DNA from 2 places in the Clostridium sp. MB05 genome. Region 1 is predicted to be linked to the other one. Evidence: riboswitches for the same ligand, from Rfam matches in the RefSeq annotation. Region 1 holds a riboswitch; the other holds the start of a gene.
What was found. A riboswitch is a leader RNA that binds a small molecule or an ion and turns the genes downstream of it on or off. The one in region 1 is predicted to bind FMN.
Positions count from the first base shown of each region.

Region 2: another riboswitch for FMN. It lies ahead of ACH36K_RS18055 (ECF transporter S component); the one in region 1 lies ahead of ribD (bifunctional diaminohydroxyphosphoribosylaminopyrimidine deaminase/5-amino-6-(5-phosphoribosylamino)uracil reductase RibD).

Region 1 is NZ_CP174370.1:2,071,548-2,075,740, forward strand. It holds gene ACH36K_RS09700 (protein adenylyltransferase SelO) at 1-273, shown strand, start outside; gene ACH36K_RS09705 (FusB/FusC family EF-G-binding protein) at 437-1,096, opposite strand; gene ACH36K_RS09710 (CD3324 family protein) at 1,378-1,656, opposite strand; FMN riboswitch at 2,012-2,126, shown strand; partial or broken gene ribD (bifunctional diaminohydroxyphosphoribosylaminopyrimidine deaminase/5-amino-6-(5-phosphoribosylamino)uracil reductase RibD) at 2,557-3,633, shown strand; partial or broken gene ACH36K_RS09720 (riboflavin synthase) at 3,664-4,193, shown strand, end outside.
Region 2 is NZ_CP174370.1:3,841,579-3,845,771, forward strand. It holds gene ACH36K_RS18045 (MATE family efflux transporter) at 1-694, opposite strand, end outside; gene ACH36K_RS18050 (MarR family winged helix-turn-helix transcriptional regulator) at 737-1,150, opposite strand; gene ACH36K_RS18055 (ECF transporter S component) at 1,355-1,957, opposite strand; FMN riboswitch at 2,171-2,288, opposite strand; gene ACH36K_RS18060 (Tex family protein) at 2,339-4,193, opposite strand, start outside.

The sequences.
Region 1 (4,193 bases):
TGGTATAAAATATGGCAAGAAAGACTAACAAGACAACCTGAGTCAAAAGATGCATCAAAACAACTTATGCAAAGTTCTAATCCAGTAGTAATTCCACGTAATCATAGAGTAGAAGAGGCATTAGAAGCGGCAGTGAAGAATGGTGACTATAGCGTAATGGATAAACTTCTAGAGGCTCTTTCATCACCATATGATTACTCTAAAGATTATGAATACTATTCTACATTGCCTGAACCATCAAAACGTCCATATAGAACATTTTGTGGAACTTAATTTTTATTATACAACTTTGAGTATAATCTAATGTGACAACAGTTTAGCTAAAGTGAATTTAATAATGAGATAATTGGATAGTAGGTAGAGTTAATTTTACACAAGTTTACCTACTGTCCATGATTTTTCAATTGTGAGGAATAGCTAAAGATAGATTCTACTGCTATTTTATATTGTTAACATCCTTTAAAATTTTTTCAAGCTTTTCCACTGATACAATTCTCTCATTACACTTTGCACTATCTAAACATATATCAAAGCCTATTGACTTATAGTTACCTTCCTTAGAATTAGCTGTTTTACAGATAGCTGAAACAAAGGCTACTTCATTTTTTTCGCCTACATGATTACAAAGTGTACATATATGAGCATTATTGGAACTATAATTTGGAATTCTACATGCCATACCTATGAGTTTACCATTCATATTGTAAACTACAAATAATTTTCTAATAGATTCATCAATCCAACCTAAATACACATTCTTTGAATCTTGTGCATTTGAGGTTGGTAATTTAAATTTCTTTTCCTTTTTAAACAATTTATTAATTTGCTCATTTGTAATGTTTGTCATTCCATATACATATTCATTCAAATCAGATAAATACTTATCAATTTGCAAGTGGTCATTTATTCTAGTAATATCAAGTATTTCTTTTTCTTCTTTAGATAAACTTGTAAAAATACGCAATATTTTTTCCTGTATATATGCTTTAGTTGCTTCAATAATATTAACATCTATACAACCTCTAAAAGCATTATTTAAATCATTTAAACATTTTTTTATATAATTATATTCATGTTTTTTTATAAAAGCATTCATAAAATCTAACACCTCTTTTCTAATATATGTTGTTTTATTATTTATGTAAGCAGCTTTACTTACAGTTTTATTTTACAATCAGCAAACTAAAAAAGATGATTATTATTACTCCAATTGAAAGTAAAAATAATCATCCTGATTTAAAACATACTACATACTCATAATCACTTTACTTTTGAACCTTGTTTAAATTAGAAATGATAATTCTCATTGGATTGCCATGATGAAATCATATCATAGTTTAAAATAAGCATTCAATCTAACAAATAATTCTGTAATGATTATGAGCATAAAAGTTTTTCTTGACTTATTATTCTTCTTATACTTTTTTCTGATAGATAATACTCTTTAGTTAGTTCATTAATAGTAGTCCCAGCAAGGTACTTTTTATAAATTTCATTATTTCTCACTTTAAGACTACTTTTTATACCACTCTTTTCTCCCCAGGCTTTATGATTATCATTTTTCCTTGGTACATAAAGATATTCTCCATCTACATATTCTTGTATTATTTTTACAATTTCCTCTGGTAACACATCTTGTGCTTTTATATATTTCATTTCCTTACTCCTCAACTATTATAATAGTATTAAAGCAAAGAATACTAGAAAGTTATGTGTTACAGAGCCTAAAACATGTTCGCACTTCAGCTAATTTAACAGCTTAGGCTCCAAACAAAGCATAGCTGACTTTGTTGTAGTCTTTGCAAGGAGCAAGCTGATTTAGAGCTGAATGTACCAATGACCTTCATAAAAACACCTCCAATACGTCACGCCTATTATAGCATAATTAACATTTAATTGAATATATGGATTGAAAATCTTTTTGTTCTAAATGAAAATATATTGAAAAAGTTATTAAATTAATATATTGACAAATAATAATCAGAGATATAGAATTAAGGTGTAAAATTTAATAGATCTTCAGGGCAGGGTGAAATTCCCTACCGGCGGTAAAGCCCGCGAGCCTTATGGCATGATTCGGTGAAATTCCGAGGCCGACAGTAAAGTCTGGATGGAAGAAGATGGAAATATGAAGGTATAGAAATCTAAGAATAGCTATATCCATTTGTGTATTATGCTCTGAAATATTATATATTTCAGAGCTTTTTTAATGTTTAGAAAATGTTATTATATAAGGATTTTAGCAATTCAATTTGGAAAAGTAGATTTATTTTATACTTTCCTTACCTTCGGTTTGTACGTGGATATGTGTAAGTTTGCGTTAACTTGGAGTGTAGAGACGGAATAAGTAAACTTACATATGTCCTATTTTTTAGATTACTATATTTAATTACATAACTATATCTATTTAAGTTATTGATTAATTAATAGATTTAATTAGTGATTTTTTATGTAGTTTATTATAGAAAAGCCCTGAGTCAAAAACTCAGGGCTTTTGTTTTTATATATGATTAAGATTTATTAAATTCAAATTATTATGATTGTGAGATGATGATATTGGATGAAAAGTATATGAGAATGGCTATTGAATTAGCAAAAAAAGGAGTAGGAAAAGTTAACCCTAATCCAATGGTTGGTGCGGTTATAGTAAAGGATGAAAAAGTAATAGGTGAAGGATACCATGAAGAATATGGGAAGGCCCATGCTGAGGTTAATGCCTTTAGTAGTTTAATAGAAGAATCAAAAGGTGCTACTCTTTATGTAACTTTAGAACCATGTTCACATTATGGTAAAACTCCACCTTGTGTAGATAAAATAATTGAAAATAAAATCGCTAAGGTAGTTGTTGGAGCTCTTGATCCAAATCCTTTAGTTGCAGGGAGAGGAATTAAAAAGCTAAAGGATGCAGGTATAGATGTTGTAACATCAGTTTTAGAGGAAGAATGTAAAAAAGTTAATGAAGTTTTTATGAAATATATCGTTGAAAAAAAACCTTTTGTGGTTTTAAAGACTGCTATGACTTTAGATGGAAAAATATCTACTTCATCAGGTGAATCAAAATGGATTACAAATGAGAAATCAAGAAAAGAAGTTCATAAATTAAGGAATAAGCTATCGGCCATTATGGTAGGCGTTAATACAGTTATTAAAGATAATCCTGAGTTAACTTGTAGGTTAGAAGGTGGAAGAAACCCAATAAGAATAATTGTAGATAGTGCACTTAGAATTCCTATGGAATCAAAGGTAGTGATTGATAAATTAGCTGGGACGATTGTTGCAACAACAGAATTAGCTAATAAAGATAGGGTATTGGACTTAAAAAAGCTAGGTGTAGAAGTAATAATAATTAAAGCTAAAAATGAAAGGGTAGATTTACAAAGTTTAATGGTAGAACTAGGTAAATTAAATATAGATAGCATTCTTTTAGAAGGAGGATCAACATTAAGCTTTTCAGCATTAGAAGATAAAATAGTAGATAAAATACAAGCTTATATAGCACCTAAGATTATAGGTGGAGAAAAATCAAAAACTCCTGTAGGAGGAAAAGGAATAGAAAAATTAAGTAATGCAATAATGCTAGAAAATATGAAAGTTATATCTGTTGGGAGAGATTTGCTAATTGAAGGTTATCTGAAGGGGGCTGAAAATAGGATGTTTACGGGAATTGTTGAAGAAATTGGAGTGATTCAAGGAATTAAAAATAGTGAAAAATCTTCAAAGATTGTAATCAAGGCAAATAAGGTCTTAGATAAAACAATATTAGGAGACAGTATATGCACAAATGGAGTTTGTCTTACTATAACAAACATAAGTGGAAATACATTTGAAGCTGATGTTATGGCTGAAACTCTTAGAAGAAGTAATCTTGGACAGCTTTCAATAGGAAGTAAGATCAATTTAGAAAGAGCTTTAAGTTTAGAAACTAGACTTGGAGGTCATATAGTAAGTGGCCATATAGATGGAACAGGAGAGATTATTTCTTTAGTTAAAGAAGATAATGCAACATGGGTAAGTATAAAAGCATCCTCAGAAATTTTGAAATATGTTGTTGAAAAAGGATCCATTGCAATAGATGGAATAAGCTTAACAGTTGCTTATGTTGATAATGAGGTATTTAAAGTATCTATAATACCTCATACAGGAGAGGAAACTATTTTATTAAAGAAAAAGCCAGGAGAAACAGTAAACCTTGA
Region 2 (4,193 bases), 1.8 Mb from region 1:
GCCTTAAGCTTGATCTAACAAATTTTAAGTTAGATCTTCCACTGACATAATAGCCAATTCCTATAGCTGCAGTTAAAAACTGAGATATAACAGTTGCTATTGCTGCACCTTGTATGCCTAAATTAAATATAAAAATAAACACTGCATCTAAAACTATATTTGTTATACACCCAATTACCATGATAATTGCTGATAATTTAGGATTTCCATCACCTCTTATTGTATTATTAATAGTAAATGCTATTAAGTTAAATATTGTTCCTAGTAAAATTATGTTTATATATGATTTCGCATAATATAAAGTTTCACTGCTTGCTCCAAATTTACTTAGTATTACATCGCCAAAAACTAATCCTATAATAGTTAATATAACTGAAATAATTACTGATAAAGTTATTGCATTTCCAATTACCTTAGATGCTTCCTCTTTTTTGCCTTGCCCAAGTTTTATTGATATGGATGTAGTAGCACCAATACCAATAAGCATTGCAAACCCAAGAATTATAGTTGTAATAGGCATAGTTACGCCAACTCCCGTAATAGCTAGTGAACCTACCTCTGGTATATTTCCAATAAATATTCTATCAACAACATTATATAAAGCATTTACAATCATACCTATTATTGCAGGTACAGAATACTTCAATAATAATTTACCTATTGATTCATTTGCAAGTAATTGTTGAGTTCCCATTAAATCACCTCTTTTTTAACATTTTGTCTATATACATTTTATCTATATACATTTTTTCAGTAAGTTTAACATAATATTTTTTTCTTCTAATGTTAGATTTTTAGTGAGATTATTTTCCCACTTTATACCTACTATATATATATCATCCTTTAATTCAATTCCTTTTTCTGTTAAGAAAACTCTATAAGCTCTTTTGTCATTTTTATCTTCATTTCTATATATAAATGACTCACATTCTAACTTTTTTATAGCTCTTGCAGTTGTGCCTTTATCTATATTAAGTTTTTCGGATAAATCCTCTTGTCTTACGCCATCTTCTTTATATAGTTCCATTAAAAAAAGAAATTGCCCATATCCAATTCCTAAATGGGATAATTCCTTTAAGAAAAATATATTTGCTTTCCTTTGTATTTGAGAAATATATCTAGCTATATTTTCACATTTCAAGTTTCCCACTATGTTTACCTACCTTTCAAAATAGTTGCATATACAACCATTTTAGATTATATCATATTTAGTTGTATATGCAACTATTTTATATTTCCAATTTAATAAAGATATTTTTATTTATACAATACGGTGTATTAAAATAAACATCTAAAAAACATAATAAATATAAATAAGGCTAACTATTAAACAAATTAACAGTTAGCCCTATTGCTATATTGAATTTAACTTTCTCTTTTTACAATTGTCAAAATTTGAATCTACATTAAAAATTGCTACTGAAACCCTTTTGTATAAAACATAAGTTATTCCACATACTAATATTGATTTTATACCATTGAACGGCAGTAATCCTAAAGTAACATATCTTATTAACTCTTCTTTTGCCATTTGCATTCCGAATGCCGGTAATAAGAAATATACATTTGCCAATATTCCTACAATTTCTATTGATATTATTCCTAAAATCATTCCAAGTAAAGCTGTTTTCTTGCTTTTATTTCTGTGATAAACCCATGCCGCTGGAGCTACTAGAGAAATACCTACTATAAAGTTAGCTGTTTCTCCTACAAAACCTGTTGCTGTTCCCTTAACTATTAAAATCAATAAGTTCTTTATCAATTCTACAACAATACCTGCCATTGGTCCAAATGCAAATGCTCCCATAAGTGCTGGAATATCGCTTAAGTCAATCTTAAGCCATGGAAATGGTAAAAACGGTATTGGAAAATCGAAGTACATAAGCACTACTGCTATTGCACCTAAAAGTGAAATTTTAATAAATTTGTTTAGGTTTTTGTTTTGTTGATTGTTCATTTTTTCTCCTCCCAAAAGTCTATCCTCTGGGGCAATAGGTTAGATCACTTCAATAAAATGATATTATTTTAACAATTTTCTTTATTAATTTTACCATCTTATCTTATTTAGATTCATGTTAATAAAAAAATCCCTGATATATAAAATATATCAGGGCATAAAATCCATAAGAAATAAGATGTGCTTAAAATAAATATCAAGCAATATCTAACCACTTACCTTCTTTCATCCAGACTATACTGTCGGCCTCGGAGTTTCACCGAATCATGCTAAAATTTAGCTCGCGGGCTATACCGCCGGTGGGGAATTACGCCCCGCCCTGAAGATAATTTATTTATACTATTATTATATGTTTAATTATACATTTTTGCAAGCAGATTTTTAACAATCTTCTTCTTTTATTCCTTTCATTGATAGGGAAATTCTGTTTCTTTTACTATCTACTTCCAATATTTTAACTTTTACTATATCTCCAACCTTTACAATATCTAACGGATGCTTTACAAATCTATCTGCCATTTGGCTTTTATGAACTAAACCATCTTGGTGAACTCCAATATCAACAAAAGCTCCAAAGTCTGATACATTTCTTACTGTTCCCATAAGTATCATACCTTCTGCTAAATCTTTTAAATCAATTACTCCTGTCTTTAAAATAGGCTTTGGCATTTCTTCTCTTGGATCACGGCCTGGCTTTTTAAGCTCTTTTATTATATCAGAAAGAGTAAGTTCCCCAATTTCTAGTTCTTTAGAAATATTTAAAAGCCCTTTATCCTTTACTCTTTCATCTATATCTTTAAGATTATTTTCTTTTAAATCATCTTTAGTATATCCCAGTAATTGTATTAAATTTCTTGCAGCATCGTAAGACTCTGGATGTACTGATGTATTATCTAAAGATTCTTTACTTTCCATAACCCTTAAGAAACCTGCACATTGCTCATAAGCTTTTTGTCCAAGCCTTTTAACCTTCAATAATTCTTTTCTACTTTTAAATGCACCAACTTCATCTCTGTAACTTACTATATTATTTGCGATACTTGAATTTACTCCTGCAACATAAGTAAGTAATGATGGTGTTGCAGTATTTAAATCTACTCCAACTTTATTAACGGAATCTTCAACAACACCTTTTAAAGATTCATCAAGCTTTTTAGGAGTAACATCATGTTGATATTGTCCAACACCTAAAGCCTTTGGATCTATCTTAACTAATTCTGCCATAGGATCTTGTAATCTTCTTCCTATAGAAATAGCTCCTCTAACCGTAACATCTAAATCTGGGTATTCCTTTGTAGCAAGTTCTGAAGCTGAATAAACTGATGCTCCTGCCTCTGATACTATAACATATGCTATTTCTTTTCCTGCTTCTTTTTTTACTTCAGATATTATTTCAGATATTACTTCTTCTGATTCTCTTGAAGCAGTTCCATTACCTAATGAAATAACTTCAACATTATATTGGTTTATTAATTCTTTTAATATTTTCTTAGTTTCTTTAACTTTATTTTGTGGTGCTGTCGGATATACTGTAGACTTATCTAAAAATCTTCCAGTACTATCTAGTATAGCTATTTTACAACCTGTTCTAAACCCTGGGTCATACCCCATAACAGCTTTTCCTTTAATAGGTGGTTGCATTAATAATGCTTTTAGGTTTTCCTTAAATATTTTTATAGCTCCTTCTTCACCTCTGTTAGTAAGTTCATTTCTAACTTCTCTTTCAATAGACGGATATATTAGTCTTTTTAATGAATCTCTTATTGCTATTTTTAAATATTCATCAGTAGCTGTAATGTTTTTTAATATTTCTTTCTCTAAATAATTTATTATTTTATCTTCATTTACAGCTATCTTAACAGACAATATTTTCTCATTCTCTCCTCTATTTATAGCTAAAATTCTATGTGGTGGTATTTTAGATATTTCTTCACCATATTCATAATACATTTCAAAAGGTGTATGTTCATCACTTTCTCCTGTTGATTGTATCTTTCCCTCTTTGAATACTAATTCTCTTATCCATTTTCTATATTTTGCTTCATCTGATATTTCTTCTGCTATTATATCCAAAGCACCATTAATTGCATCTTCTATGCTACTAACATCTTTTTCTTCGTTTATAAACTTAACTGCCTCACTATTAACATCTCCCTTAAATTCACCACCAGATATTATATCAGCAAGTGGTTTTAACCCTCTTTCTAATGCCATAGTAGCCCTTGTTCTCTTTTTT